One region of the Paenibacillus sp. GM1FR genome, then DNA from elsewhere that is predicted to be linked to it. Evidence: riboswitches for the same ligand, from Rfam matches in the RefSeq annotation. Region 1 holds a riboswitch; each other region holds the start of a gene.
The links. Region 1 has a riboswitch for thiamine pyrophosphate ahead of thiC (phosphomethylpyrimidine synthase ThiC). Riboswitches for the same ligand answer to the same signal wherever they lie in the genome.
Positions count from the first base shown of each region.

Region 2: linked by a shared signal. The riboswitch ahead of PAEAM_RS12165 (ABC transporter ATP-binding protein) and the one ahead of thiC (phosphomethylpyrimidine synthase ThiC) in region 1 are both predicted to bind thiamine pyrophosphate.
Region 3: linked by a shared signal. The riboswitch ahead of PAEAM_RS15530 (ABC transporter substrate-binding protein) and the one ahead of thiC (phosphomethylpyrimidine synthase ThiC) in region 1 are both predicted to bind thiamine pyrophosphate.
Region 4: linked by a shared signal. The riboswitch ahead of PAEAM_RS09995 (thiamine phosphate synthase) and the one ahead of thiC (phosphomethylpyrimidine synthase ThiC) in region 1 are both predicted to bind thiamine pyrophosphate.

Region 1 covers NZ_MKZL01000007.1:55,201-62,977, forward strand. Annotated here, with positions in the region: gene PAEAM_RS04335 (helix-turn-helix transcriptional regulator) at 1-635, shown strand, start outside; gene PAEAM_RS04340 (zinc ribbon domain-containing protein) at 709-1,527, shown strand; gene PAEAM_RS31695 (hypothetical protein) at 1,995-2,162, shown strand; gene PAEAM_RS04345 (hypothetical protein) at 2,345-3,034, shown strand; gene thiC (phosphomethylpyrimidine synthase ThiC) at 3,566-5,383, opposite strand; TPP riboswitch at 5,768-5,881, opposite strand; gene PAEAM_RS04355 (IclR family transcriptional regulator) at 6,030-6,773, opposite strand; gene PAEAM_RS04360 (alpha/beta hydrolase) at 7,133-7,777, shown strand, end outside.
Region 2 covers NZ_MKZL01000012.1:88,572-96,348, forward strand. Annotated here, with positions in the region: gene PAEAM_RS12145 (copper amine oxidase N-terminal domain-containing protein) at 1-94, shown strand, start outside; gene PAEAM_RS12150 (pectate lyase) at 275-943, opposite strand; gene PAEAM_RS12155 (S-layer homology domain-containing protein) at 1,284-4,118, opposite strand; gene PAEAM_RS12160 (radical SAM/SPASM domain-containing protein) at 4,384-5,259, opposite strand; TPP riboswitch at 5,478-5,580, shown strand; gene PAEAM_RS12165 (ABC transporter ATP-binding protein) at 5,740-6,504, shown strand; gene PAEAM_RS12170 (ABC transporter permease) at 6,494-7,324, shown strand; gene PAEAM_RS12175 (ABC transporter substrate-binding protein) at 7,492-7,777, shown strand, end outside.
Region 3 covers NZ_MKZL01000021.1:34,050-41,826, reverse strand. Annotated here, with positions in the region: gene PAEAM_RS15550 (TatD family hydrolase) at 1-516, opposite strand, end outside; gene PAEAM_RS15545 (ABC transporter ATP-binding protein) at 598-1,506, opposite strand; gene PAEAM_RS15540 (ABC transporter permease) at 1,544-2,302, opposite strand; gene PAEAM_RS15535 (thiamine-binding protein) at 2,302-2,592, opposite strand; gene PAEAM_RS15530 (ABC transporter substrate-binding protein) at 2,855-3,895, opposite strand; TPP riboswitch at 4,203-4,315, opposite strand; gene PAEAM_RS15525 (NAD-dependent epimerase/dehydratase family protein) at 4,460-5,215, opposite strand; gene PAEAM_RS15520 (VOC family protein) at 5,233-5,619, opposite strand; gene PAEAM_RS15515 (DUF2798 domain-containing protein) at 5,794-6,303, shown strand; gene PAEAM_RS15510 (MFS transporter) at 6,725-7,777, opposite strand, start outside.
Region 4 covers NZ_MKZL01000011.1:944,428-952,204, forward strand. Annotated here, with positions in the region: gene PAEAM_RS09965 (hypothetical protein) at 1-1,957, shown strand, start outside; gene PAEAM_RS09970 (hypothetical protein) at 2,020-2,505, shown strand; gene PAEAM_RS09975 (hypothetical protein) at 2,522-2,920, shown strand; gene PAEAM_RS09980 (hypothetical protein) at 2,917-3,468, shown strand; gene PAEAM_RS09985 (hypothetical protein) at 3,455-4,438, shown strand; gene PAEAM_RS09990 (ABC-F family ATP-binding cassette domain-containing protein) at 4,577-6,127, shown strand; TPP riboswitch at 6,202-6,311, shown strand; gene PAEAM_RS09995 (thiamine phosphate synthase) at 6,538-7,200, shown strand; gene thiO (glycine oxidase ThiO) at 7,218-7,777, shown strand, end outside.

The DNA.
Region 1 (7,777 bases):
TCGTACCTGAATCCAAAAATGACGATTTTCAGGCCAATACGAATCGATTCATCGTGGATTATTCAACCTGGACGCATCCCGAAGCGCTGAAAATCAAGCTTGAACTTATCGAACAGGGTATGGATCAATTACGCCCCGTAACCTTTACCTACTGCAGTGCGGAAGGTATCCATACTCACCGAACTGCCGACCCTCATACCATCGTACTCAAGAAGCATTCCTGGTATCTGTATGCTTTTTGTCACGAGCGGAATCAATTTCGCATGTTCAAGCTTGTGCGCATGCAAGATGTCACGCTTGCTAATGAGCACTTCGAGCGTAAAGTCATCAACCCACAGGACAGACCCTGGCAACAGGAATGGAGCCGTCCGGACAATCAAGCTAGGTTAACCTTGAAATTCCATGCTCGCGTCCGTCATATTGCGGAAGAATGGTTTGGGATCGAGAACGTCATGCCTGATGGGACAGGGTATTACATCAGCCAGGTTGCTTTTCCCGAGGATGGCTGGTTATATGGGTTCATTCTGGGCTTCGGCGCGGACGTTGAAGTATTGGAACCTCAGCATATTCGGGATGAAATCTGCCGTATCGCGGAGCAAATTGTACAAAATTATATACCTCCGACTCAAACCTGACAGACAGCTGTCCAGTTCCTACCCTTATACTTCAGATATATTCAATCTGTACATATATGAGGAGGAACTAATCATGAACGTCACTGTATGTCAAAGCTGCGGCATGCCGCTCACAACCCCTGCCCAATTCGGAACGGAAGCAGATGGAAGCACAACCCGTGAGTACTGTATCTATTGTTACAAAGAGGGCAAGTTTGAGCAGCCCGGTATGTCACTTGAAGGCATGACCGAGATGTGCACTGCCATTCTGAAGGACGAAGGCATGGATGAGGAATCCGCTCGTTCGATGCTGCGTAACCAGCTTCCTTTTTTGAAGCGTTGGCGCACGAATACAACGGATCAACACACAGAATCTCTGGCTGAAAACTCTACTGCTTCCGCTAATCCTGGTCAGGTAACAACAGAGCATTCGTTCTCTGCCCAGCCCGTTCGTTATGTCACGCTCCCTGGCAAACGTATTGCCGGCGTATCCGCCCGCACAACCAACGCCATTGAGATCAGTGGCAAAGGCTGTATTCAGGGACTCTGGAACAATTATTTTGCCTCAGAGCACCTCCCTGCACCTGAAGTTGTTCGCTATGGTTGTTACACGGATTACACCGATGGGATAACCGGAGAATACACCATACTGGTAGGGCATGAGGTCAGTCCGAACGAATCATTGCCTGAAGGATTGGACGACATTTTACTCCCTCCTGCAACTTACGCCGTATTCACTTCCAGAAAAGGACCGATGGCAGAGGTTGTTGGCGAAGCCTGGGGAGCCGTGTGGGCCTGGGATAAACAAAGTGATCGTACGTTCACCGGGGATTTTGAATTATATGATGAACGCAGCCTGAATCCCGAAAGTGTACAAGTGGATATATACATCGCTGTTCGCCAAAGTAGATAAAACCAACACGATACCACCTCAGACAGAATCAAAGTTTCATCGCATCTTTCTTCATAATCAAGCAAGCTGCCGGGTTCGCTCGGCAGTTTTTTTGTTATATCCGGAACTACATTATCCCCTAAACAACCCGACCATGGTACCAAGTTAGTTAGCATGCTTTGCATCATTTAACCAGATAATATGCCTCATATGCGGGTACCATTGACTTCCTTAAAATTGGGACTATTCACATAACAACCGATTCGATCCTCCCATATCAAACCTTTAATATTAGGTCCTTTACTCCTGAATTTCCCTAAAAACGTTTACATCTCCTTAAAACCGGGTAAAATCACTACAATCCAATTGGAATTACGCTTTAAACTCTTTTATTTCGTCTAACAAGTCACATGTACCTATATGCGCACCTGGCATGGTAACCAGTCGAAATACATAATTCAAAAAAACGCATCAAAGGAGGAACCAAGATGATCCGCATGCCTATTCAGCAAATGATCCCGTACCATCACCAATATCCGCGCAACACGGCGACCACTGCTCCTAAAAAGGAGAATGAGAACACTCAAGGTCTATCCTTTCATGAAATTCTGCAACAAAAAATGGCGAAGAAAAATGCTTCTCCTTCCCTTAGATAAAAATGGACACCGGACCGACCCTAGTCGAGTCAGGTTATCAACCGTCTTTCCGCAGCTTGGCGGAAGGGCGGTTATTGGCGTTGAGCCATAAACGACTGTACAGTTCTCAGGCATGTTTCTATAATGGTTTAAATATCTAAAAGATCCATGACATATACGAACTGTAAAAGGGGACTTAGCACATGATCACCATTGGTTGTTTTCACGCTCATTATTCCAACATCGCCTTAATTGAAGAGACGCTTGCTCCTTATGAAGTTGAATTGGTCCATTACGTCGATCCAGGTCTGGACCGTCTTAAACATGACGCTGACTTTTCCGAGGTTGTCGTTCGCGAGAAGGTAGCCCAGACGCTCCAATGGATCGCTGAGTGTCATGCCGATGCCATTCTGGTCACGTGTACCCTGTTTGCGACAGTACTGGAGCAGGAAGCCACACAGGTCCCTGTGCCTGTGATCGGCATAGATGATCCGTTATTGCAGGAGATGCGGCGAGTAGCAGGAGATTACATAATCGCATTCACCAACCCGGCAACCATTGAAGGAACGATGGCGCGGGTGAATCAGACATTACAGCAAGAGGATGAGAATGGGCAACTACACGTTGCCAAGACATCTCAGACGGAAGCGGTGTGCATCCCTGGGACATTTGAGTTGATTATGCGTGGAGATCAGCAAGGGTATCTCGAAGCGGTACGAGAAGGCTTACAGCAGATTGCTGAGCAGTACCCGGGTAAAGCGGTAGTGGCGGCCCAACTGTCTATGGCTCCCGCTGCTGCACAGGTTACAATAGATCACGGTATTCCAATCCATAGCCCGCTGGCATTGCTTGCGGCGTATTTGGAGAAGGATTTGGGCTTGGCTCGACAGTAGCTGCTGATTTGGAGTGAAATATTACAATCACTAAAAAGATGTGAAAACTACTATATCGACTCCTTTTGCAAAATAAAAATGCTCTCGAACAAGAGCATTTCAAATGGTATAATCACTTTGTACAGCCAATTTGTGGTGGGAAATAGGCTTGCCTCCAGTGGGAGGTGATCCTATGAACTTCTCTTTTAACGACGTAATCGTGTTCGCGATGTTAATTATTGCGCTCCTGACATACATCGATCGTAAAAAGAAGTGACCCGCCACAGGTTGACGGCCTGACGGGTCACTTCATCTGAACTTGCTGCACTCGGAGGAATACCCACCGCAAATGCTGTGCAGGAGTAGCCATTGGCCTGGCTACTCTTATTGGTGTTTACTTACATTCATTTTATTAAACATCTGCTAGACAATCAACCATAATGCTGATAAAAAGTATCAGGAAGCTGATCAATAAGATGAAGAAGACGACATGATAGCAGTATTCTCACCTTCAAACGATGTCAGACTGCCCAGCTTGCGCTGTACCGGCGCCTAGGAACGTGTCCGATATTCCTCGGCTTTTTCCTGCATCCCGGCAGCTACAGCCTCATTCTCGGACAATCCTTTATCCGCGGCAAAGGCACGAATGTCCTGCGTGATGCGCATGCTACAGAACTTTGGTCCGCACATGGAGCAGAAATGAGCTTCTTTGGCTCCTTCTGCTGGCAGCGTCTCATCATGGTAGGACAGCGCACGTTCCGGGTCCAGTGACAGGTTGAACTGGTCACGCCAACGGAACTCGAACCGCGCTTTGGACAATGCGTCATCGCGGCGTTGAGCACGCGGATGGCCTTTCGCCAGATCGGCGGCATGAGCTGCGATCTTGTAGGCGATGACCCCTTCCCGCACATCATCCTTGTTGGGCAGGCCCAAATGTTCTTTTGGCGTAACATAACAGAGCATGGACGTGCCGAACCAGCCAATCATGGCTGCCCCAATGGCGGACGTGATGTGATCATATCCTGGCGCAATGTCGGTCGTTAGCGGCCCAAGTGTGTAGAACGGTGCTTCTTTACAGATTTCCATCTGCAAGTCCACATTCTCCTTGATCTTATGCATCGGCACGTGACCCGGACCTTCGATCATCACCTGCACATCATGCTTCCATGCGATCTGCGTCAGTTCCCCGAGCGTAGCCAGTTCCGCCATCTGAGCTTCATCGTTGGCATCGTAGATACTGCCTGGACGAAGTCCATCTCCCAGCGAAAACGCCACATCATACCTTTTCATAATCTCGCAGATTTCTTCAAAATGGGTGTACAAAAAATTCTCCTGATGATGCGCCAGACACCATGCTGCCATAATGGAACCGCCCCGAGACACAATGCCTGTCATTCGCTTGGCGGTCATGGGGATATAACGCAGCAGTACACCTGCATGAATCGTAAAGTAGTCCACGCCCTGCTCTGCCTGCTCAATGAGTGTGTCACGGTACAACTCCCAGGTCAGCGCTTCCGCTTCGCCATTCACCTTCTCCAGCGCCTGATACAGCGGCACCGTACCAATCGGCACAGGTGAATTGCGGATAATCCATTCCCGGGTGGTATGAATGTTTTTGCCTGTGGACAGATCCATCACCGTATCCGATCCCCAGCGTACCGCCCAAGTCATCTTCTCCACCTCTTCCTCGATGGAGGAAGATACAGAAGAGTTGCCTATATTGGCATTGATCTTCACATGAAAATGACGACCGATCAACATCGGCTCACTCTCCGGGTGATTGATGTTGGATGGCAGAATGGCCCGTCCACTCGCCAGCTCCTGTCTCACAAATTCCGGTTCCACGCCTTCACGAATGGCGGCAAACTCCATCTCTGCCGTAATGACTCCCTGCCTCGCGTAGTGCATCTGAGTCACACAGCGTCCTGTCTGTGCTCGCAGCGGTTTGCCTCGTAATCCGGGGTACTCTTCAGCGCCAGCTCTCTTCCCTCCGGGCTTCAGTCCGTTATCCTCCGGTTTAACTGTACGGCCTTGGTAAGTTTCGACATCGCCACGCTCTGTGATCCAGCGAGTGCGCAGGGCTGGCAGACCTGCACGGATATCCGCATGAAATTTGGGATCGGTCATGGGGCCGCTCGTATCGTAGACACGCAGCGGTTCGTTATGCTCCACTCCTTGGGGAGTATTCGTGTCATGAAGGGCTATCTCACGCTCCGGTACAGCAATGTCCGGCCGTGAGCCCTGAATGTAGACTTTGCGGCTACCGGGAAAGGGCTGAACCCGTCCGGCCGCTCCTGTTTCTTTTTCCACCTGCTGATCGTTATGTCCCTGCTCCGTCGCTTGTTGTCCCGTTTGATTTCCTGTACTCATGTTCGCTTGTCTCCTCCTCAGTATTCGTCGCTTGTTTGGTTGGAATAGTCATTAGCTCACTTACGTACCTGTCCCAAATCATGCGCAATGCAGAGAAGAAAGAGCGATCCTACACCAGACCAGGGGAGACACTTTTCATGTACAGTTAACAACAGACGGAGGTCACCACAGATCATCGATCTATGAGACTTCCCTCCTCATCCAAGCCCGCTTTTGCAGGTTAGTGAAAAAGAAGCCCATAGAATCCGCGCTATATCGCCCGTTCCCTGTATATAAAAAAGCCGGTCCCCGAAGGAACCGACTTTTATGTCCATCACCAATAATGCACCTTTATGCAGCTCCTTAACGGAGCCCTACAAGGGTCACATCATGTGGTGGTTGTGGTCATATCGCCGATTACTTCCCTACGCTGGTATGATCCAGATCAGGTGCAAAGGGTCCGGAATCTCATGCGATTCCGTCTCAGTCCGGACAATTCGGACTCCCCCAGTAACGTTAATAAGTTGCGGCTTACATAAGCCGCCGTTCATATTCAATGAAGCTGGCTCCGTTGGGCCGTCCATTACAGAGTAGCGCAACCGGAACATAAAAACAACCTTTATATTCCAGAACACCAACCCAATTGGAGAAAAATCTTAACTCAACATCAGGATAACATGAGCCCCATTTGCGTAGCAGCATCCTTCAACACAGGTGCGTATTCATGCAATGTCTCCTGCGAGAGTCGGCTGACAGGCCCTGAGACCGAGAGGGCAGCTGCAATATTGCCTCTGCGATCCATAATCGGAACAGATACCGCGGCGGCTCCCGGCTCACGTTCCTCATAACTCGTCGCATATCCGTTATCCCGGATATCTCCCATCTGCGCCAAATACACCGCCGGATCAATAAACACCGGCCATTCCGGCCCGTTCATCAGTTCTTCACGATCCTCGTCCGTGGCAAACGCCATCAGGACTTTGCTGGAAGCCCCCACAGACAGCGGGAGTCTAACACCAACGGGAGCAACTCGGCGGATCGCCTGATCACTTTGCACCGCCTGAATACGAATCCGTTCACTCCCATCACGCAGGTACAGACTCACGGTCTCCCCCAATCGATCTCTCAGTCGCTCCATCGCAGGCAACAGCAGAATAGCGGGATCATCACTGCGGGACATATGAGCTGACAGCTCCCAGATTCGGATGCCAAGTCGGTACTTCTCTGTTGCTGCATCGCGGATCACGAACCCTCGATCCTCCAGCGTAGCCATCAAGCGGTGCACTGTACTTTTGTGCAGGCCAATCTGGCTGGCAATTTCGGTGAGTCCCAGATCACTGCGTGTGGTAAAACATAATAATATATCCAGCGCCCGTTCCACAGCCCGGACGGTTAACTTGCGATCTTCCATGGCATAATGCCCTCCTCATGTTTCATCACATGAAACTTGGTTACATAAATTATATGAGAAACGGTCTCATCTGTAAACCAAAAAGAGCCAAAATCAAAATAGGCCAACGTGTAAATTTTTCCTTTTTATAAGACTTAATCCCCTGTAATTTACACACTAAGGTAATGTTACCCATATATCTTAAGAACTATATAACAATTGCGTAACAAATGCCCTCAATCAATTGACTTTGACTATACGGGAACATACGATAAAGATATATTACATTAAGATATCGCTCTGAAGCAGGCTCTGAAATCGACGCAATTCTCTTTTCATGTCGTTGTTATCTTCAACTGAACTTCAAAGGAGGGGCATTCATGTATCAATCATCCCAGAGCGAAGCCCCGCTGCAAACAAAAGTGTCCGATCTGCCCTCTTCCCTATCACCGAGGCTGATTCGGTTCAAACATATTATCGTAGCGTTGCTGCTCTCCGTTGTATTTTTTCTACTGTTTTGTTTTATTGCACTGCATGGTTATATCGCATGGGTATTATCCAATCCAACGGTAGCGCCTGTCTTCTCCAATCCGATGCAAGCCAAGAACATGAAGTATGAAGACATCACGTTCCCGGCAGCAGATGGCAGCCGCACGATGCAGGGATGGTATATTCCTGCTGACAATGCTGCAAGCAAAACGATTATTTTCAGTCACGGCTATGGTGCCAATCGTGAAGAAACATGGGTACCCATGTATGACCTGGCACACTATGCCCATCAACTTGGGTTCAACGTGGTGATGTTCGATTACGGCTTCGCTTCTCAAGTGAACAAAGCTGTAGCCACAGGTGGCAAAGCTGAGTCACAGCAACTGCTCGGTGCGATCCAGTTCGCCAAGCAACGTGGTGCGCAGGAACTGGTTGTCTGGGGCTTCTCGATGGGTGCCGGTACAGCGTTACAAACCGGACTGATTACGAAGGAAGTGGATGCAATGATTCTGGACAGTGCGTTCCTGCTGGAGCCA
Region 2 (7,777 bases), on a different contig from region 1:
TTACGAGATCATGAACAAATTGGGCTCTATTGATACCGGTTCTGTTGTCCCCGAGAAAGGCAAAGTCATCGTTGAAGTTCCGGGAGAGAAATAGTCTGAGCATCCTCTATAAGACATTGCTCAGCAGAAATATATTATCACATCTGCATTACAAAGAGCGCCCTCAAAGTCATTGTGGCAATGACCTTGGGACGCTCTTTTTGGCGTTATATTTTAACTTCAAATTACAAGCGGAGCTTAAACTTTTACCAACTCCAGCGATTCAATCTCCTGTCTAATATTGCGTGTTCCCAGACTGGCTCGTTTTCCCTGAAGCAAACCCCTTGAACAACGTTGGTACTTTGGAATAACGGGTATTCGTAATTTTCCCTTGTGATGTGCTGCTGTCTGTACGCATAATCGAATCTTTTACATTGGAAATGTTGGAGTTATCCAGCGTCATGTTAACTGCAAAGGAAGTTCCACCATTTTGGCGAACCAGTTTGCCAATATCATCTGCACGGAAATTTTTGATGTTAATTGTTCCAGCTGCATTCATCTGGAACACTTTATCATAAGCCTTATACGCTGCCCCACCGGTAATGTTAACCGTTCCGGCAGACTTCAATGTCAGTGCATCCTCGCCCACGTCCTGCCAGACCACATTCGATATATTACAGTTGCCATAACAGTGAACACCATCAGCAGCTGGTGATCCAATGTTTACGTTTTTGAGCGTGGCCCCTGCCTCCAGACGGAAGACTGGCTTCTGATTTTCTGCTTGAGATCCGTCGCCCAGTGTGGAAGGATTAGCTACAAATGTTTTGCCTTGACCATCATAGGTCGTGCCCTTTGGAACAACAATAGTTGAATTTACAACCGTAGGCGCAGCCGCAGCCGGAACTGCACCAAATATAGAGGCAACCAAACCAGCGGACAGTAACAACGTCAACATTTTTTTCATAACTTTATTCCTCCCTTATTCTCTTGTTTTTTAGTATTGTACAAGGCTGAGCTTGTCCTGGAAGATCGTCAGAGGTGCACCTCAGTCCGACCCACAACCTAATCCTACCAAATAAGGAAGGTAACTAGAATAATCATTAGATCACGTTTGTATTTTCCAGCATAGAGCCTGATGTTTCAACATGCTTTGAGGTATCATGTCTACTTGTTATGTACCGATATCAACTTCGGATATGCTCTATTTAAGCCACCAAAAGTTTCCTACAAAAAAAGAAACCCTTAGTCTTTTTATAGACAGGGTTTCTACATGATAGATTTAAAACTAATCTAAGTACTCTATTTTACTCTAGAGTTTCCAATTCATCTTCGTTAATTTCATCCGATGGTTGAAGTGAAGTGAGTGGGTCAAGATTGGTAAATTCATTTACTGTTTCATAAGTAACCACACCCTCTTCAGAAACGATCATTCTGAGAACGACCCAGTATCTTTCATTACCACTGGCATCTGCTACAGTATACGTTGCACTTGGGGTGGCTACAGCACCATGGAACACGTCAATTTTGGCACCAGATTTCTTGATTGTGCTTGATCCAGAGAAATGATGAACATAGAATGTATACGTTCCAGGAAGTAAATGACGAATGGTTGTCGTTTCAGGTCCGTAAGACGTTACATCATCCAAATCCAAATCAACCATAAGTTCGCCATTATTATAATATTGTTTATCAGAGTAGTACGTATGGAACATTCCCTCATCACCTGCTGGACCTACGAGGTGTGAATCCAGATCCACTGGATCTTTACCCCAAGTTAACACGAAGCGTGTTTCATCTTGTGTAGGTATTTCAATAGCAGTTTGATTCTCACGTTTATTCTCCACATTTACTGCCGAGACACCAATGAGATAAGTTGTAATATATTTTGTATCTCCACCTCCAAGTTCACCTGTGTAGATGCCTGGGGGAAGATTGATATAGTAGTTTCCTTGAGTATTCGTTTTGACAGTACCGACAATTTCACCTGTTTTGTTATCCAGGCCTTTTCTAAACGAAATACTTAAATCTGCAACCAGTGCTCCAGCTACATCCTTGATGTGACCACCGAATCCTGTAAGTTTGATTGCACCACTTTGGCTTCCTGCAAAATGTGTTTTATTAACATCTGACTCCACAGTGATGTACAATGTGGCTCCGTAGCTATTAATAGCATCAAAAGTAAGTTCGCCATTGCGGTACTGCAAGTTATTCAATTGTTGTTCCGCCCCATCAAAATAGGCACGAACTACGAAATCATTTGCAGTCAGTTCAGAAACATCCAAACCCTCAGAAAAATTCAACTTTGCACTTCCATTTGTAACTTGAATCCCTTTGAGTGTCGGATAGACTGTTCCTTCGTTATAGACTGCAACGGTTACTGGAACATTGATTTCGAAATCTCCATATTTGGCTTTTACCACTGTCGTACCGTTGCCTTTAGCTTGAATCTTGCCTGAGTCAACAATGGCAATAGTGCTATCCTCGACATTCCATTCTGCAATGGAAGTGATATCTTTGATCGTTGAGGTAGCGATACCCATGAATACGATCTGACGGGTCGAATCAATTGCTGAAAACTCTGTTTCTTGAGGTGAATAAACTATACTAGTCACTGTAGGATCTACCTCAATAGCTGGGGGTTGATTAAGTTGACTAAAATCAATACCTTCTACATTGACCAGAGCAGAAGATAATGTTCCCGCTCCAGAAAATTGTACGATTGCATTTAATATAGCCCGATTCACTACAGCACCATGGTTAATTTTAAACACTGTACTCAATGCTTCTTGGAACACTTCGAGATTTCCAATGGTGGAGTTATCTCCGAACTCCACTGAAACTTGTTCTGCATGAACCATAACAGAGTCGAAGCTTCCACTGAGCACTACCGAAGAATTATGGGGAATCGACTCTGCTATTTCAATCGGTCCGACATCACCTGTGGAGACATTCTGTACGATTGCACCAGATCTAATCTCAATCTGCTGAACATCACTTCCACCTTCAAGGACCAAACGAATACTACCGTCCGCTTTGTCAACAATCACTGTTGCAAGAACCGAGTCCACTGCATGAATACTATTTGGTCCTCCGCCTTGAATCTCAGTAGTTCCCGTGACATTAACATTATCAAGAATCACGTCACCATTTCCTACGGACTCAAGTATATTCAGCTTACCATTTATTTTGGTGTTTTTTAGAACGACACCTTGGGAACTAATAGTTATATTTCCAGTTACATTACCAAGAGTATATGTACCTGGAGCAGAGAGATTATTACTAGGGGCTTGTTCCCCGCCTCCACTATTTCCACCATTGTTACTTCCGTTCCCTTTATCTCCGGAGCTGCTACCGCTATTTCCCTTACTCTTACCTTCAGAAGGTTTTGTTGTTTCAGGTTTTACTTCATTTGAATCTTCAGTATCAATCTCTGTCTTGGTAGGAGCCATGTAACTATCATATGTAGACTTATTTATCACAAACTCATATGCAAGTCTAGCTAGCGCCTGTCGATCTGCTATGCCTGATGGATTAAATTTTACTGTTCCATCTTTTTGGACTAATCCTTTGATAAAACCAGATTGATAGGCTAGTGTTACAGAATCTTTCGCCCAGTTGGATACTTGACCCAAATCTGAGAGTTGTGGTTTGGATGTTTGACTCGTTAGATCTTGATTGTCCCAACCAAAGGCTCTAACAAAAAATACAGCCAACTCTTCTCTTGTCACATTTTTATTAGGCGAGAAGCTATCTTTGGAGGTACCTTGAGCAATTCCAGATTTGACAAGTGCACCTACATATCCGGCATACCATTGATCTTCCTTTACATCTCTGAATTGACTTGCTTCGACATTATCAGGCTTTAAATTAAGCGCACCGACCATAATTTTTGCTAATTGAGCTCGTGTTACCGAATCGGAAGGTTTAAATGTCCCATCAGTAAATCCTGTGAGTATTCCTTGTTCTACTAATTTGGTTATTTCCGTTTTGGCATACGAATTATCAATATCAGTAAAAGAAGTTTTAGATGTAGCCACTTCTGCCGATACAGATAAATTGATAGATAACATAGAAACAATCAGAGACGTAGAAAGCATTAACGATAGTTTGTGATTAAACTTTTTCCATTTTGAATTCAAAACTAAAACACACTCCTCAGTAGGCTTCTGGTTGGTAAATCCACTAATATATGAATCTTTAGAACTAATACACCTCCTAATCAATAGGATAATAATACCATGCAAATTCATAAAAACAAGATTAATAAACTATGATTTTACAAAAAAGTTGTTATCCTGAATTGATTTCAATTCTTATTATCTAAATAATTTCGCAATAAAGACAAAACGAACCTACCGAAAAAAATATTTTCGGTAGGTTCGTTTTTAAGTGAATTTATATATTCTAGGCTCCGAATCTCTGACGATAACCGCACTTTCGACACAACTCTTCTACAGCTTCGCGTTTGGAGAAGCCATATACCAGATTGTTCGCTCGCTCACCCTCAATAATCTCCGAGAATGACTTCTCGTGCACATTACCCAGGTTAATCACACCCTCGCCATCGAGACAGCATGGAACCACCGTTCCATCTACAAGCACAGCTGCCTGACCGCGAAGTGCATGGCAAAAGCCTTTACCGTCATCTTCAGGTGCATCCAGACTTGGCCACTGGAACTCATGGTCCTGATTCAGGTATACATTCGGGGCAATTTTGACCCCACTGCCTGGAACCACTTTTTCCTCAATGCGGAAATCCAGATTGAATTCACGTTCCAATACTTCAAGGGTCTCCCGATTTCGATTCATCTGAGCATTTGTGAAGTTATCCTGCGTCAGATTCCAAAGTCGGAATGAGATGATGACATTGTGCTTAACGGCCTCGTGTACAAAGGACAAAATATGACGCAGGTATCCGTCACGGTCTGTTGAACCTTCATGCCCATCGAAACTGTGCAGAGAGAAATTCATCTGCCGCAGCGCTGGTTTGCCAAGCAATTTATGCTGAGTCTTGGGCAGCAGTGTACCATTCGTTGTAATGTTCACCTTGAGTCCCTTCTCATGTGCGGAATCGAGCAACAAATCTATTTTGGGATGCAACAAGGGTTCGCCTTTGACATGTAGATAAATATGATTGGTGTGTGGTTTAACTTGATCCAGTATATTGTTGAAGACTTCAGGGTCAATGAATCCTTTGGCACGCTGTGTCTGCGGACAGAAGCTGCATGCCAGATTGCAGATACTCGTGATCTCAATATATACTTTTTTGAACGTTTTCAACTCGGGTCCCCATTCTGCCTAGGAGGGAGAACAATCCCACCTGCATTTTGTGATCCGGCCAATATGCGCCACCCCTATTATATCGGGTTAGGGAGCCCAGGTAAATTGTTCAGTTGTTCGGGTCTGACTCCAAGTTCATCTCAAGAATTCCATCATGCTGCCTCTTTACAGTTCATGTTCAAGTGATATATGCTGAACAGACAACTGCATATCTTGAACTTTTGCACTAGGGGAGCCTTGCGGCTGAGACGAATATGACTATTCGGACCCTTTGAACCTGATCTGGATCATACCAGCGGAGGGAAGTGGAGCGGCCTTTTAGTAAGCGGAATTTTCTCATGTATGTGAAGATAAATTGCTGATTTAACTTACAGACCCACTCATTTCTCCGGAAATGGGTGGGTCTTTTTTTGTTCCTTTTGCAGAGTATAGGATGCCGTTGTTATTCCAGCAGTCTGACATCAAGGGGGTGAGGATCAGATGAACAACCATGTAACCATTGAGAACGTTAGCTTCGCTTTTCCTGAAAAAAAGGATTCACCCGTGCTCGCCAATGTGTCGCTTCAGGTCCAACAAGGAGAATTTGTCTCGCTCATTGGCTCCAGCGGGTCAGGTAAAAGCACACTCTTCAAGCTGCTCGCAGGCTTGCATGAGCCAACCGTTGGCATCATCGATATAGCTGGTGTACCGCAAGGACAACGGCTCGGACGAATCGCCTATATGCCGCAGAAAGATCTGCTGTTATCCTGGCGTACCGTCATGGAGAACTGCATGCTACCTGCCGAGCTTGCACCAGGCCGACAGGACAAGGACAAACTACGAGCCGATATCATCGCAGGATTGGCAAGGTTCGGCTTGTCCGGTTATGAGCAGGCCTATCCAGATGAGTTATCCGGCGGCATGCGGCAGCGGGTCGCATTGCTTCGTACCTTGCTTACAGGCGGGCAGCTCATGTTGCTGGATGAACCCTTCGGTGCACTCGACGCCTTAACCAAACGAGAAATGCATCGCTGGTTGCTCGAGCTGTGGGAGGGCTTTGGCCAAACCGTGATGTTCATTACACATGACATTGAAGAAGCCCTGCTGTTAAGTGACCGTATCATTCTGTTAACTCCAGGGGGGCAAGGTCAGCAGTTGCGGGAGATGACGGTTCCTTTACCACGCCCAAGGCATTCGGACATGATCTACGAACCGGCTCTCGTGCAGATGAGGCAACAACTGGAGGAACAATTGCATGCAAAATGATAGAGCTGAGGTTAGCGTCTGGACGTGGTGTTCGAAGTGGCTCTCGAACTGGTTTTCCCAATATGGTTTGTTTATTATGCTCATGTTCTTATTACTGGCGATCTGGGAAGTGAGTGTGCGTATGGGTTGGGTGCCCTCCTTCATCATTCCTGCACCCACGGCCATCATAGGCTCACTGGTTGAACATCGTCGTCTGCTGTTGACCATCCATCTGCCTGCTACCTTTATGGAGGTTATTGTTGGTTTTGGCTTGTCCATAGTGACTGGAATTACGCTGGCAACAGGCATGCATATGAACCGGTCGATTGAAAAGGCCCTATATCCCTTCATTGTAATTAGTCAGACCATCCCGCTGATCGCCTTGTCCCCCGTATTTATCTTGTGGTTTGGTTACACGTTGTGGAGCAAAGTCGCGGTGGTATTTTTAATCGCATTCTTCCCCATTGTGGTCAGTACCTACGATGGACTCCGCCAAGGCGATCCGGAGCAGCGTGAACTACTGCTCACCATGGGCGCCAACAAGTGGGATATTTTTTGCAAACTCCAGGTTCCGCTGGCACTTCCCTCTTTTTTCTCGGGGCTAAAGATGTCTGTGGTGTACTGCGTGGTTGGGGCAACGATTGGCGAATGGCTCGGTGGTAGCAAAGGTCTAGGGTACTTCAGCCGTCGTATGTCCAGCAACATGAACACGGATGCGATGTTTGCCGCCATTTTGCTGTTATCCCTGCTTGGGATCGTTTTGTTTATACTGATTACCTGGCTGGAGAAACGATTTAGCATACGGCGTCATCGTCATGGAGGCAAAAGAAAGGTTGGATAATACTTAGACAGAAATTAGATGTAAATACAGTAGTTACAATCTTCAAAACAAAACATATCTTATGCACAATTTCAGCAACATCTTTAATCAGTTCACTGTCACATTATCGTTAACATGCTGTTGCCCATTTTCTACAAACCAAAACGATGAAATGAGGTACTTCATTTATGAATAACAAAGGTATATACTCCCTGCTTCCCATCATGCTCATTAGCCTTTTGCTGATCGTTAGCGGATGCAGCACCACAGACACTAGCCAAAATACGCCAACAACAGATTCGGCAACCAATACACAGCAAACAGATCCGTCTGCAACCGAACCAACATCAGACGCCAAAGATAAACTGTCTATCATGCTCGACTGGTACCCGAATGCAGTACACTCCTTCATCTATGTGGCTCAGGAAAAAGGATACTTTGCAGACCAAGGTCTGGATGTCGATATTCAGATGC
Region 3 (7,777 bases), on a different contig from region 1:
ACGTCGGAACTGATATTGCTCCAGCAAATCACAGACGATATCCGCATCTTCGTATACCGCATGAAGGACAAGTGGTTTGTTGTGCTTTTTGGCGAGCTGGATGAAACGTTCAAGCAACTCGATATACCCGCTCTGATTGAAGGGCTGCCCTGCTTGCTCCGCTTCCTGACGGTTGTAATAGGGGAGGCCAACTTCTCCTATGGCTGTAGCTTGTCCAATATGCTTCTCGATCCATTGGAAGAACAGGTCCATTTCTGCAACGGACGGCAGCTCCTGTTCCGGATGGAAACCGAAGGCCGGATAGATGTTACGTGGATGTTGTTTGGCAAGCTCCAGATTGACCCGGGCAGAAGCGAGATTCATGGACACGGCAATGACTGCCTCGACTTGCTGAGACGGGAAAGATAACAGCATCTCGCGTTGTTTGTCAGAGTTATACTGATCGAAGTGAATATGAGCATCAATTAATGGTGCAAAAGCTTGAGAATGCACGAGGGAATTCCTCCTTGTGTTCATTTATATTCTAACTATGTTACGCAGAATTTCTTGTGGTGGATCACCCATTAAAGGGAAAAAATAACTTAAAAACCCGCGCTATTATGATAGGCGGGCTTTCTGCTGTTCTTCTCGCATCCACTGTGCAATCTGCCGTTTACGCTCAAGGAATGCGGATTCCTCCGTAATTTCTTCTCGTCTTGGGCGATCAAAAGGAACATGTACCTCGTGCAACACCGTTGCAGGTCGGTTGGATAATACATAGACCCGATCTGCAAGTAGCAATGCTTCTTCGATATTGTGGGTGATGAACAGCACCGAGCGGCGGTTCTGTTCCCAGATATCGAGCAGCCAGCGCTGCATGTCGCTACGTGTCAGTGCATCCAGCGCGCTGAAAGGTTCGTCCAGCAGCATGAGTTCCTGCGGACTGAGCAGGGCACGCAGAAATGCAACACGCTGCTGCATTCCGCCCGACAGCATATGAGGATAGGCCTGCTCGAACCCGGCAAGACCCACGCTACTTAACCACTTACGAGCTTCCTCAAGTGCTTCGGCCCGAGGGGGTGCACTTGAGGCTACTTCACCAGCAAGCAGTACATTATCTTCAATGGTGCGCCACGGGAAAAGAGCAGGCTGTTGGGGCATATAACTGATCTTGCCACGCTGTCCCGTTACATTCTGACCGTTCATAAGCACTTGGCCTTCCTGTGGCTTCAGCAGACCGCCGATGATATGGAACAGGGTGCTCTTGCCACAGCCAGAAGGTCCAACGATAGCAACAAACTCGCCTTGCTCCACAGTCAGGGACAGGCCGTTCAGAACCGGTAGCTTGCTACGCCGTTCACGGAATGATGCATGAACATTAACAACGTCCAGTGCAGGTGGAACCGGAGCAGGAGTCGTGTTGGCAGGTCGATCAGGCGTAGCCGAGTTAAACTTTTCACCGTGCGTTGGCTCCATTACACTTGCTCCTCGTCCAGGCTGGACTTGTTCATCCTGTTGCAGATTCATATGGTCATCACTTCCTAATATACAGATTACTTCTTTACTACCGCTTCTGTGGCCGCCAGCGCACGAGCAGCTTCTCCAGCAGGGCAATGAACAGGAAGAGCAGCAAGCTGAGCGCGACAATAATCATGATCGCTACGAATAGGCGATCCGTACGATAAGCCGACTTTTGCAACATCATATAATAACCAATACCCTTGTCTGCACCAATCCATTCGGCGATGATGGCGCCCATCACGCTATAGGTAGCGGCGATTTTGACACCGGAGAACACGGATGGCAGCGCATGGGGGAGCTCCAGCTTCCAGAAGATCTGATGACGCTTTGCACCAGCCATGCGCATATAGTTCATCATCGCCGCGTCAGTACGGGTCAAGCCGTCCATGGCCGCCACTGCAACGGGGAAGAAGCAGACGAGGATGATGGTAATCAGCTTGGGCAACAGCCCGAATCCGAACCAGATTAACAGGAGCGGCGCGAGCGCGATGGTTGGGATATTTTGACTAAGAATAAGTAAAGGATACAGGGCTGACTTGAGAAAAGGGACCAAATGTAGCACCATCGCAATCAGTAATCCAACCGCTGTTCCAGCGGCGAATCCAATCAGCGTTAACTGAATGGTTGCGGAAGCGTGCATGCCAAGCCGTTCGGCCTGGGTTGCCGCTTCGCGGGCGATGTCGGACGGTGCAGGCAGCATCCATTTCTCAATATGGAAGAGGGAGACGGCTCCCTGCCATATCGCTATAAAGAGAATAACCGCCACAATGGGCGGCCATACACTTTTGAAATAGGCAGGCATTAGCGATACTTCTCCGTCAGGGTATCCATGCTGAAGCCGGTAGGGCTATGGGCGATTTTGATCTGGGAGATGATGCTTGGGCTGCCAGCCTCCACGAGTACCTCGTGCATTTTACGGACAACTTCCAGCAGTTCCTCTAGTTCCCCCTCCATCGTGGTGTCGAGCGCGTTCACCTGATATTTCAGGCCGGATTGCTGAATAACTTCAATGGCGCGATCAACGTAAGGATAAGAGTTCTCGCCATTTGGCGTTTTCGGGATAACCTGAATGCTAAGTAGTGTGCTTGCCATGAGAGATCACGGCTCCTTTCGTGATATATAAAATGAACTAATGACTGTTACACTTGCCACTTCGATGACAGAATAACCTTCCAATCGCTGTTATCCCCAGATTTTTTTGATTCCCTTTCTCTAAAGGGAAAATCCGGTGATAGCGTATGCTTCCGATGCAGCTTTCTTTCAGAAAGCTTTTAGGCGACCGCTTCGCTTTTTCACGTTATTTCTGTCCTCTCCGTCCTCGTGTAAAATTTAAGTTCGTTTTATATGAGAAATTTTATTGGGGTAAAAACTCGTTTGTATATGCCTTGCTCACATCGATCTGTTCATCCAGCAGTTTTTTGCTAAACATCCAGTCAGTGTAGTTTTGCCATACTTTCTGCTTTTGCTCACCCCAGCGCGGGGCGTCATCTGTGTACTTGGGACTAAGCCATTTCTGGCTTGCCAGCACCAATTCCTTATCCAGATCCGGTACGGCCTTGATCAGAATGTTCGCTGCGTCTTCGGGATGATCAATCGCATATTGATACCCCTCGGAAGTGGCTTTCAGGAATGCTTTCACCAACTCAGGGTCGTTTTGGATCGTCTGCTCGTTTGTTACGAGGACAGGTGTGTAATAATCCAGTGCATCTGAATAATCCTTCACATATAACATGTCGATCGGTTCCCCGCGCAGTTCGGCTTCAATACCTGTCCAGGCGTAGAAAATCCACGCGAAATCAATGTCCCGTTTCACTGCGGTGAAAAAGTCAGCATCACCCATGTTAATGTTTTTCACTTTGGATACATCGGCGCCGTCGCCTTCCATAATGGATTGCATCACGGCTTCTTCGACTGGGGAACCCCAACCGCCATAGGTTTTGCCTTCAAAATCTTTCGGTGACTTGATATTCCGATCCGCCGGAGCGGCGAACCCGGATGTATTATGCTGAATAACTGCTGCAATGGAGACGAGTGGAACACCCTGTGTGCGGGCTTGAGTTACACTCTCCTGATAACTTACGCCAAAAGGCACTTCATTCGATGCAACCATCGTATCTGCGCCACCGGCACCTGGTTGTACAATCTCCACGTTCAAGCCTTCGGCCTTGTAAAAACCTTGATCTACAGCTGCATAAAGGCCTGTATGATTCGTATTTGGTGTCCAGTCGAGCACCACTTTAATATCTTTCAGGGCGGCAGTGTCACCTTCGTTGCTGCTTTCCGTATTTGTGCCGCCGTTCTGCCCAGCTGGGGCAGCTTCTTTGCCACCACATGCGGCTACAGTTACCATAAGCACGCATAAGAGCAACAATCCCATCGTTTTACGCCATTTCATCTGTGGTTCTCTCCTTCGGTATGTCCGGCCGATTGGCACGGGGTACTCCTTGGCTTCATATCCAATCATCTTGCATAAATCGACAGATTTATACCAGTTGAGATCCGGATGACGTTATTTTTGAACAAGTAAAACGTCCATCGATGTCATTCAAGGAAGCCAGACCGCGTTTAGCGGCAGTTTTTCTTGCAATATCAGGAAGGTGATGCTTCCAGTCTTATACTTTCTGATAGTAACAAAAAAAGCGCCCCGTATTCCGGGACGCGTGCAGGCGTTAGAGAGGTGGCGTTCAGCCATAGGGCTGTGCCATTTCGATATACTCCGATTCCTACGCTGGCATGATCCAGATCAGGTCTAAGGGTTAGTATCTTGGTGGGATACACTCTCAGCCGGCCAATTCCGACTCCCCTGGGAAACTATGAAGTTACGGGCATTACTAGGTGTAATTATAGGCCAGCGGGTGGAACGTGTCCAGTCATGAACTGGATAGGGACACGTATAAGTTATCAAACAGGCCGTTATACATATGTATAACAGCCTGCTTGGATGTGTTATTTTCAATAATTATCGTGGCGAATCATATAAGGCAATCTGACTGAGTGCAAAAGCATCGGATTTTGGGTCATAACCTACCTGTTTCTGAGTGGTTTCCAGATTCAATCGTTTAAACCGATTATTCGAGATCCCATGCAGTATGGTGAAGGGTTCCAGATCGGTAGTTGTAATTGCTTTGAACATCAAATCACACAAGTCAGCCGGACTAATATACGCGCTCATATCCCTTGCCTCCAGCACGGGTCCGTCCGGTTGAAAATCATCATATGCACCTATACGTATTGCTACACTTTGTAAACCTTCGGTATACGCAAAATAGGAAGCGAGCGATTCTCCAAAACATTTGCTAACCCCGTACAAATTCCGTGGGCGTGTGGGCATGTCCGGATAGACTTGAGCATCTATGGGATACCCCTCAATCGTCTGTGCACTGCTTGCAAGAATGACTCTTCGTACACCTTGGTCTTTAGCTGCACGGAATACATTAAATGTACCTTTGATATTGATGTCCAACAACGATTCATAAAATCCGGCATTCGGGGAAGGATCTCCCGCCAGATGTACAACCACATCCATGCCTTCGCAAGCACGCTGACAGGCTTCGGGGTCTGTCACATCCAGTGTCATGATCTCATGGCTTGTCCCTTGATACGTATGCAGTCTGTCGATATTCAAATCCGTAAGTCGCAGGTGAAATGTCTCTGACAAGTGTTGGGACAAGTCACGTCCAATTTTTCCGGCTGCGCCGGTAATTAAAATGTTCATGAAATCAGCTCCAATTCTTAGCGCTGGAAGAACTCAATCCATTCCTTTTCAGGTCCATAGATGAAGAAATAGCGGTAACCGTTAGGCAATGTAATAATCTCTCCATCGATAAATTCGGCTTCGGTGGCTTGGATGCGTTTGTACTCAGAATCGAGGTCATCCACGTGGATGGCAAAATGGTGCACCGTACCTTCGGAAGGCAGCTTGTCGCTGTATCCTTGAATTAACTCAATCTCAGTCTCATTACTTCCATTGAAGCCAAGGAAGGCGAGCTGAATGATACCGTTGGTATGGGTCACCCGGTCTTTCAATTCAAGACCAACGATCTCCGTGTAGAAACGCAGCGTGGTCTCCAGATCACGAACGGCAATGCCGACGTGGTCAATGCGCTTTTGAAAACTCACAATCAAAAACCTCCTTATGTAGTGAATGTTTCTACCATTTTAAGGGATATCATAGAGCTGTACTACATGGTTGTCAAATCCAATTTTAAATTGGAAAAATCATAATTGTTCACAGAATGTTCACTTATGCGGAGGGTTTGGTCATCTCTATAATTACGAAGGTAAACAGAGAGGATGAGAGAATTGCCAACCAGCAAGAAGGAACAAATTATTTTCGGATTAATGATGTGTACAGGAATGGTCTTGGTCATGATGTTCTTCAATCTATGGCACAGTGGGTTACTCGGCAAGATGTCCCCGCTTGAGATACTGCTTCAATTCATATTATGTTTTGTCATCGCGTTTCTGGTGGAGTCTTTCATTGTTGGCCCTGTGGCGAGAAAGATTGCATTCTCCTTGCCCTTTGACAAGTCCAACAAGATTTTGGGTGTGCTCGTCATGTCATTTTTCATGGTGATTGGCATGGTTCTGATCATGTCCATGTATGGAATGATTTCAGCGTATCTTGCAGACCAATTAAGTGGGGGTTCCATATTCCGTACCTATCTTCAGACGATCGCTCGCAACTTCAGCCTGGCGCTTCCATATCAGTTAATCATTCTGGGACCACTCGTGCGATATGTAGTCGGTAAATTCATCAAGGATAACGGGCCCGTAATGCCTGTCGTTAACAAAAGTGTGTGATTCGGCTGGCCCTAAGTATTTCCTGGGCAATCTTGTGCAAATGAATAGATATTATTCTCACCTTTAATGAAAGGTGATGAGAGAGGCAAAGATAGGGCACTGCCGCCATATTACAGCGCTAACGAATCGAGGACACCTTATTAGGCCAGTTTCTAAGGGAATGAAAACCTAACGAATCTCAGCGGTGTTATTATGCAAAAAACCTCCAACGAGACATTTAATTGAAGCTAATTATCTATAATAACGTCTCTAGGATTCGTTAGATTTCAAACATGCGGAAATGGAGGGGGATAGCGTGTGCTAGGTTCGTTAGAACAGAGTAACGCTACAAAAAAATGTCCACCGTCAGGTCATGGCGGTGGACATTTCAATTTCTTTAATAGGTATTTCTAATCCTCAGGACTGGATCAACACAGAACTGTTAAGTCGCAGAATTGGCTATATGTTTGTTCTGCCATTGATACGTGATTACGCTAATGACAAGCAGGCCAACTGCAAAGATCGCAAGCATCCATGCAGACTGATTAACCGCCAGATGATCAAGACTCCATCCCGTAGTCAAAGGCAGAATGGCACCGCCAACCCCACCTGAGGCAATCAAAATGCTGGGTGTGGATTCTTCTGTTCCGGGCAGCAGTTTACTGGCGAAGACAAGGGCAATGGAAAATATCCCTGACATCGCAAGTCCAAGCAGCAAGATGATGAGAAATGCAGACCAGATTTGGTTTGTAAATGGAAATACCATTAACAAAAGAACAGACGCAAGACAACTGTACAGGACATAGACGCGGTATTGGAATTTCTCTGCGATATATCCGGCGAAGAGTCGTCCCACGGACATGGCAATCCAGAAACAGGTGACGCTAAGCGCTGCTCCGGCTTCCTTCATGTTCATTTTCTCAATCAGAATTGCTGGCATGAAGTTCGCAAGACTCATCTCTGTGCCAACATATAGGAAGAAGAACAGGACGAATAATACCAGAAGAGTCCTGTTACGGCCACGATAGGTTGGACTGGATGTACTTGCAGATGCGGGATGCATCTCACCCGATGTCCCAGCAGAGTGCGTATTTACGGAAGCATGATTTGAACTCTGTCGCTCCAGAAACTTATCGAGTTCACCGAATGATCCTTTCGCCCAGAAAACAAAGGTCAGCGCTGCGCAGATCGCAACAACGAGAAAGGAGAGACGCCAGTATCCGGCAGCAATCAGACCGCTGGCAATGAGCGGCATGACCATCGCCCCAATCCCGAATAACACTTCCAGTCGACTCATAGCAACGGCTGTATTGTCTTTGATTGCAGCGATGATAATGGTGCCAATAACAGCTTCAACCATTCCGAATCCAAAGCCGGCAGCGGGTGCAATGACGAACATCCAGCCCCATGGTGGCAGTAGCATGTAGGATAATTCTGCAATACAGAGCAACGCTGTGGCGATTAACAGGCCTCCCCGTTTACCAAAGCGTCTGTT
Region 4 (7,777 bases), on a different contig from region 1:
TCAATCCGGCGTGATTTTTGTTCCTAGCGGGAAGGGATTCAAAGGACTGGGATCAATCTTGTTGCAGTCCTACCGTCTTGGAATGAAAGTGCCATTGCTATCAGCTTATATTCTACAGGTGCAGAAACGTATTTCATTCCGCCATGTTGGGGATGAGCCCTCACTTCGCAGGCTGACGATGACAGTGGTTCTAATTATTCTTGGAGGTTATGGCGGCATAAGTGTCATTCTGTTTCTTCTGCAGCCGGGTATCGCTTTTGTAATACTGTCCGTGCTCTGTGCTGTGGTACTAAACAGCCTGGTATTGGATATGTGCCTTAGTCGTATGGAGAAAAGGTTGCTGGTGCAGATGTTGGATCTCTTTGCAGATGTAAGGCATCGGTATCATCAGCATGGCATGGTTGAGGAAGCGCTCTATGAAGCCGCTGAAGCAGGTACAGGAGAAGCAGCAGAACAAGTAAGACTGATCTACGAAGCTCTGACTTCTCCAGATCCAAATGAAGCACTTGAGCGTTATTATGAAGTGGCTCCCAACCGTTTTCTCAAAGGATTCGCAGGCGTTTCCTATATGGTCATGGAGTTCGGGGATAAGGACAGAGCACAAGGGTCTATCTATCTCAAGGGACTTGGTAATCTGACTCAGGAGATTCATCTGGAGATTTTGCGGCGTGATAAATTGGATTACCTGCTCAAAGGACTTAATATCATCGCGCTCGCTCCGGTATTATTCACCGCTCCGATCGAACGCTGGGCTAGAGTCAGTTTCCCAACGATGGATGAATTTTATCGCAGCAAAATCGGTTTTGTTACCAAAATATCGATCTATGTGATCATCATCCTTGCTTATTTGCTTCTGCAAAGACTCCAGCAATACGATGAGACCCGTTATCGGTCAGGGCATAAGCATTCATGGTTGGATCAGTTTCTGTACAAGCAAATCTTCATACGGAAATTGGCGATGTTGTTTGCGGCGAAACCTGGCAGTACACAGTACAGTCAAACGATACGGCTCATGAGGGAGAGCAGTTCAGAGTTGAAATACGAATGGCTTGCCATTCGACGAGTGTTGTTATTCGCAGGTTGTTTGGTCCTTACAATGGGTTGCATCTTGCTGTTGCACCAGGTTGAACGTAACCACATCTTGTATGATCCAATCCGCGATGATCGAATGTTTGGTGCAATGGCTGAAGCGGATCTCAGGAAAGCTGAGGAAAAAACAGCGTTGGATCAATCCGTGCTGGAAAGTGTAGAAATGAACCGAGGAGCTACATACGAAGAAGTCTCCAAAGCGTTACAGCAGTTATCTCCAGTTCAGTTAGACCATGATACCCAGAATGAGACCATCACGCGCATTATGCAGAAACTTGAGGTATATAACAAACAATATGTACGCTGGTGGGAAATGATTATAGCCATTCTCATGGGTGCAGCGGGGTACTACATGCCCGTATGGCTCATGTTATTTCAGCGGAAAATGCGAAGGTTGGATATGCGACATGAAATCTATCAATTCCAGACAGTGATTTCCATTTTGCGTGAGATGGACCGGATGTCAGTCGAGGAGATATTGGAGTGGCTAAATCGATTTGCCGTCATTTTCAAGCGCCCGCTGCAAAAATGTTTGTTGCATTTTGAACATGGACCAGAGCTTGCACTTGAACAATTAAAGGAAGAGGCGGGCTTGCCCGAGTTCCAGCGACTGGTTGATAAATTACAGCTTGCCCTTGGCAAAATCTCAATACGTGAAGCCTTCGATGATCTCGAGAGCATGATGGCATTTTATTTTGAACAACGCAAGCAGGAATACAGCAAAATGATAGATGTCAAAGCATCATGGGGCAGAACCATCGGATTTACACCTATGTACGCCCTTATCTTTTTGTATCTGGTTATTCCATTAGTCGGTATGAGCTTCTTACAGATGAGCATTTATTATGAGCAAATTCAGAAACTGTAGCACAATTCATCTGTGTGACAGTCTGAAATATTTTAATAACTTATAACTTGGGAGGATTTATCATGAACAATGCATCAAGCGCTTTAAAGGTGGCAGCAGGGATATTCTTAACAATCGCTTTGATCACAATTGTAGTTCTGTTGTTTATTTCGGCTCAGGAGGCAACCAAGACGGCCCAGAACAATTTTGCTGATATCCAAACCGAGTTGTCCCAGGCTGCATTTACGGTATATGACGGAACAACCATCAGTGGATCACAGGTAACGAATGCGCTGCGTAAATATGCGGACAAGGATCAGTTCGGTATTCAAGTTATTACAGGTAAAAATAAAGCGGGTCAATGGTACGGCAATCAATTAAACATTTCACAGGATCTCAATAATGCGGACTACGGCTCGGTTATTGCACCCGACGATAAAGTGGGGATTATTAACCAGACCATGAGTGAAAAAGAAAATCAATATGTCAATCCAAGTGGTAAATTCAAAGCCATTATCGTAAAAGACCGTTCGAACGTGGTAAGAGGGCTGATCTTCCAGCAATCCTGACAGGAGTTGGTTTAACATGTCCCGGAATACACAGCATCTCATGTTGTTTTGTACGGCGGTTGTCCTGTTTGTGACAGCCTGCCTGTACGGGCAACAGAATGTTAAGATTTTATCAGCGGCCTTGAACGACAGAGTACAGACAACAGCAGGCATGGAAGGTCGGCTGACAACAACACTGCATACCACCAATCCGTATCAGTATAGTGGTGCGGAAGTGTTGCATACCGTGAGACAGATGACAGGCACAGGCATTACTGTGGAGGTAGATGGAACTTCGTATGTGATCGATCCACTTGTCAGCAAAACAGCGACGATTCCTGTCCAGCTCGATGCCACCTACAGACCAGAGTTTATAAGAAATGAAACTGGAGAACTGCTCAAGATTGTTTTTTGGAAGGAGGCGAGTGTGAATTGATTAATGCCGCATCCAAGCTGCTTGCCGTATTGCTCGCAGTCCTTCTGCTCTATGTGTACCCAGCTGCTGAAACAGCCGATCGGCAGGATGATATAGCACGTATGACGGCTGTTCAGAATGTAACACGTTTTGTTGATGCTGTCCGAACAAAAGGGTATATTTCACCTCGAATGTTGGCTGAGTTTGAGGAGCAACTGGCCCAGACGGGCAATGTGTATGAGGTGTCGATGGAACATTTACATAAGAAATATGTACCTCACTATATAGACCCGATGGACAATAACAGTTTTAACGGGACCTATGAAGTAGTGCAGGATGGATATTATGCAGCTCAGATTCGAGAGAGACTATTCTCATCCTCAGGTGTGATACCGGTTGATGATCCTGGCCGAAGATATACGTTGACGACAGGGGATTTTTTCACCGTGACGCTCCAAAATACAAATCGTACACCTTCCATGCTCATTCGTGAATGGTTGAGTGGTACGGCTCAGGCTTCAGCAGTATTTGTAACATACGGAGGTATGGTCCTCAATGAAGATTACTGAGCTATCCATTGTATTTGTGCTGATCTTCTTCCCGCTCTTCTGGATCATCTCACTCCATACCCAAGATGCCGAAGAGGCTCAATATCTTGGTCATCGATACAGATCTGCACTTCAAACTGCAGTCATGGATGCAGGTGCAGTGATGCATCAGAATGAGAAGCAAAATGATGAAGCAGGTTATGATTCAACCAAGTTTGTTAAAGCCGATAAGGAGCTTGCCTTGTTGACATTTACGCAGACGATGGCTTTGAATATGGGGATTCAGGATGATCCCGCAGCTATTCGAAACATGTTTAATTACATTCCTGCCGTACTTATTCTGGATTATGACGGCTATTATATGTTGTCCACAGAAACAGAGTTGACAGGTAACCTTGAAGATTCTTTCAGGCGAGTATGGAGCCCCAAGAAACCTTATACATATTCAGATTCTAATGGTAACAGTATTAACTTTACACTGGACGACTACGTATATGCCTACGACGCAAGTGCAGGGAAATGGATTGAGGGATTTCAAAAAGAACTGGCTTCAACCACACAGATTCCTTTACTTCAGAATACCAGCGTATTTGAGCAAGTTAGACAAAGCCGGATTGTGACTACTGTGCAGGATGATCTGGCTGATGTGATTAACCGCCATAATGAGTTTGCCAGAAAGAACGGTATTTCCTATACGTTTACGATGCCCCTGATTGCGCAGGAAGATTGGTACAACTCCATTAACGATACAGGGATTATGGCCTTTATCCAAGGTATAGGTGTGGGTGACCAAAAGATCAACAATTATGCGATCGGTGGAGGCAGACTTGTGAAGAAAACGGCCATCGTAGGTGGGGTAGATCCTTTAACGGGTATCAAGTACTACTATCCCTCCACATGTGGTAATGGTTACCGTGCTGAAGAGGTGTTTACAGACGCAAAACAAGCAGCTGCACAAGGCTATTTCGAATATAAATGCTCTAATCGTTAGGGTAGCCTGTATGACAAAATCATGTAAGAGGTTCGTGAACTGTTTACATTACTTTCAGAAAAGACGGAACCTGTGCTAGAATAGGGTTTCGGAACAATAACAAAAGTAATGTCTAATAGATAGGAGCAACCTCATCTTATGAGTTTATTGTCAGTAGAGAACGTAAGTCACAATTTTGGAGATCGCACGTTATTTAAAAATGTATCGTTTCGTTTACTTGCCGGAGAGCGCGTAGGACTTGTTGGTGCCAATGGTGTGGGTAAATCCACATTAATGAACATCCTTACCGGTAAATTGCTTAAAGATAGTGGAAAAGTGGAATGGACACCTAAGGTCCGTTATGGATATCTGGATCAGCACACGAAGCTTACCCCAGGCAAAACTATTCGTGACGTTCTTAAGGATGCATTCCTTCCGTTGCTTGAATTAGAAAAAGAAATGATGAATATTACGGACCAGATGGCAGATGCAGATCCAGATAAGCTGGAACAGTTGCTGGAAGAGATGGGCGATATTCAGGAACAACTGGAGCAGGGCGACTTCTATCTGATTGACGTAAAAGTAGAAGAGATGGCCAATGGTCTTGGTTTGTCCGCAATTGGTCTTGATCGGGATGTCGCAGCTCTAAGTGGTGGACAACGTACCAAGGTGCTTCTTGCCAAGCTTCTGCTCGAGAAACCTACAGCTCTTTTGCTGGATGAGCCGACCAACTATCTGGATGTAGAGCACATTGAATGGTTGTCACGTTACCTGAAGGACTACCCGCACGCATTTCTTCTAATCTCCCATGATACGGAATTCATGAATGAAGTCGTAAATGTCATTTATCATTTGGAGTTTGCCAAATTAACGCGATATGCAGCGAACTATAACAAGTTCCTGGAGATGGCCGATATGAATAAAGCTCAGCATATTGATGCGTACGAGAAGCAGCAAGAGTACATCAAGAAGCAGGAAGATTTCATTCAGCGTAACAAGGCACGTGCTTCCACTTCAGGTCGAGCGAAGAGCCGGGAGAAGCAGCTGGACAAGATTGATCGAATTGATCGTCCAGATGAAGCGGCCAAACCAACGTTCAAATTCAAGGATGCCCGCGCGAGCAGCAAAACGGTCTTTGAGGGTATTGATTTTGAAATTGGATATACGTATCCTTTGCTACCTAAAATGACAATGACGATTGAACGTGGTGAGAAAATTGCCATCGTAGGCTGTAATGGTGTGGGTAAATCGACACTGCTGAAGACGATCTTGGGAAGAATATCTCCACTCAGTGGAAAAACCTTTTTGGGAGATTATCTCGAAACGGCATATTTTGAGCAGGAAGTTCGTGCTGGGAATATCACGCCGATTGAGGATGTCTGGAATGAGTTTTCACATTTGACCCAGAATGAAGTCAGGGGTCATCTCGCTCGCTGTGGGTTGAAAAATGAGCACATTACCCGTCCGCTTAACATGCTGAGTGGTGGAGAGCAAGCCAAGGTTCGTTTATGCAAACTCTTGATGCGTGAAAGCAACTGGATTCTATTCGATGAGCCGACGAACCATTTGGATGTCACAGCTAAAGCTGAGTTACAGCGTGCCTTGCAAGAATTCAAGGGAACGGTGTTGCTGGTATCTCATGAACCTGATTTCTACGAGGGTTGGGTTACCAAAACATGGAATGTTGAAGAATGGTCTGAGAAAAATTAGACAATTCAAGCAACGCTAATAGAAATGAACGGTGACAAAAAAATCCTTCTATGGTAACATAGGCTACAACTTCATATGAACACTAGGGGGGCCGCACGATGTGGCTGAGATGGAAGAATGCGATTCCGGACCCTTTGCACCTGATCTGGATCATACCAGCGTAGGGAAGTGGCGAGCGCGTTTCAGTGAATGACGTGAGCAAACGGCAACTCAAAAGGATCTCAACCGTCTGCTTAGTAAATTGAAACATGCAGTTGCGTGTATAACGTTATGGCTATAAGGTCTATAGCTTTATTGCACGAAATGAACTGTATGTATCAGTCAGTCATCTGGTCCTATAATTAATACGCAGCCACTCCCCTACGGGAGTGGCTTTTTTGTGTTTTCATAGCATTCACGCATGGAAGGAGATGAAAAGTACGGTAATTTCTCATGTACGTGTACACGGATCATTTGAACTGCATGTTGTATCTACGGGTGTAGGGAATCAAGCATCTTTTGTAAAAGCTGCAAAGGACGTTTGGCCATGGGTGGACTACATCCATATACGAGAGAAACAACTCCCGTGGCAACAAAAGATCGGTTGGGCTGAAAGTCTGCGCGGTGTTGGCGTTCCATCTTGTCGCATCGTTATCAATGGTTCAGAGCTGCCTTCACAGAATGACATCTATGGCGGTGTACATTGGGGGCAAGATGCGATACGTAACTATAACCCTGCTGTTATAAGCAATGTGCAGCGACTTCGTCTGGGTGTATCTGTTCATTCAATCGATGAGGCAAAAATCGCTGAAGAACGGGGAGCCGATTACCTTTTCTTCGGGCATGTCTACTCAACCAACAGTAAGCCTGATCTTGAACCAAGAGGATTATATGCTCTGGCTGAAGTGTGCTCTGGTGTCTCCATTCCTGTCATGGCGATTGGGGGCATCGAACCGGGAAACATTCACGCTATTCGCTCTGCAGGCGCACAGGGAGTCGCTGTGATTTCGAATGTATGGGCGAGCGATTCCCCGGATCGGGCGGCTGCATTATTAAGGCAGGCTATCGTTGCTACAGAAAGTCTGAGCCGCTGAATCAAGGAGATGAGAGGATGAAAAAGATCATTACTGATAGACCGGATAAGATTCATGCAGAAACGATTATTGTAGGTGGAGGCGTTGTTGGATGTGCCATTGCGTATGAGCTTGCTTCCCGTGGACAGGATGTACTGCTGGTAGATCGTTCGGCGATTGCAGGAGGCACTTCTTGCGCAGCTGCTGGAATGCTGGCGGCAGACAGTGAGGATTTTGCTCATCCTTTGATGGCTAAGCTTGCCAGGCAGAGCAGGCAGTTACTTCATGAGCAAAAGGTACTAATGGCTACCCTCAGTGATGTAGAGGTTGGTCTGCAACGCCATGGATTCCTAACTCCTTTTCGTTCATACAGTGAATTAAGCAGCTATAAGAATAATCGGAAGTCTGCGTTGTCTGCTGATGAGGTGTGGTGGGATCGTTCCGTTGTGCAACAGGAGGCACCATGGCTTAACAGAGATACGTATGGAGCCTACTACAGACCTTACGAGAGTGAGATTCTTCCAGTCCATCTAACAAAGGCATATGCTGAATCCGCTCAAGTATTGGGAGCACAGGTTATGGAGGACATACAGGATAT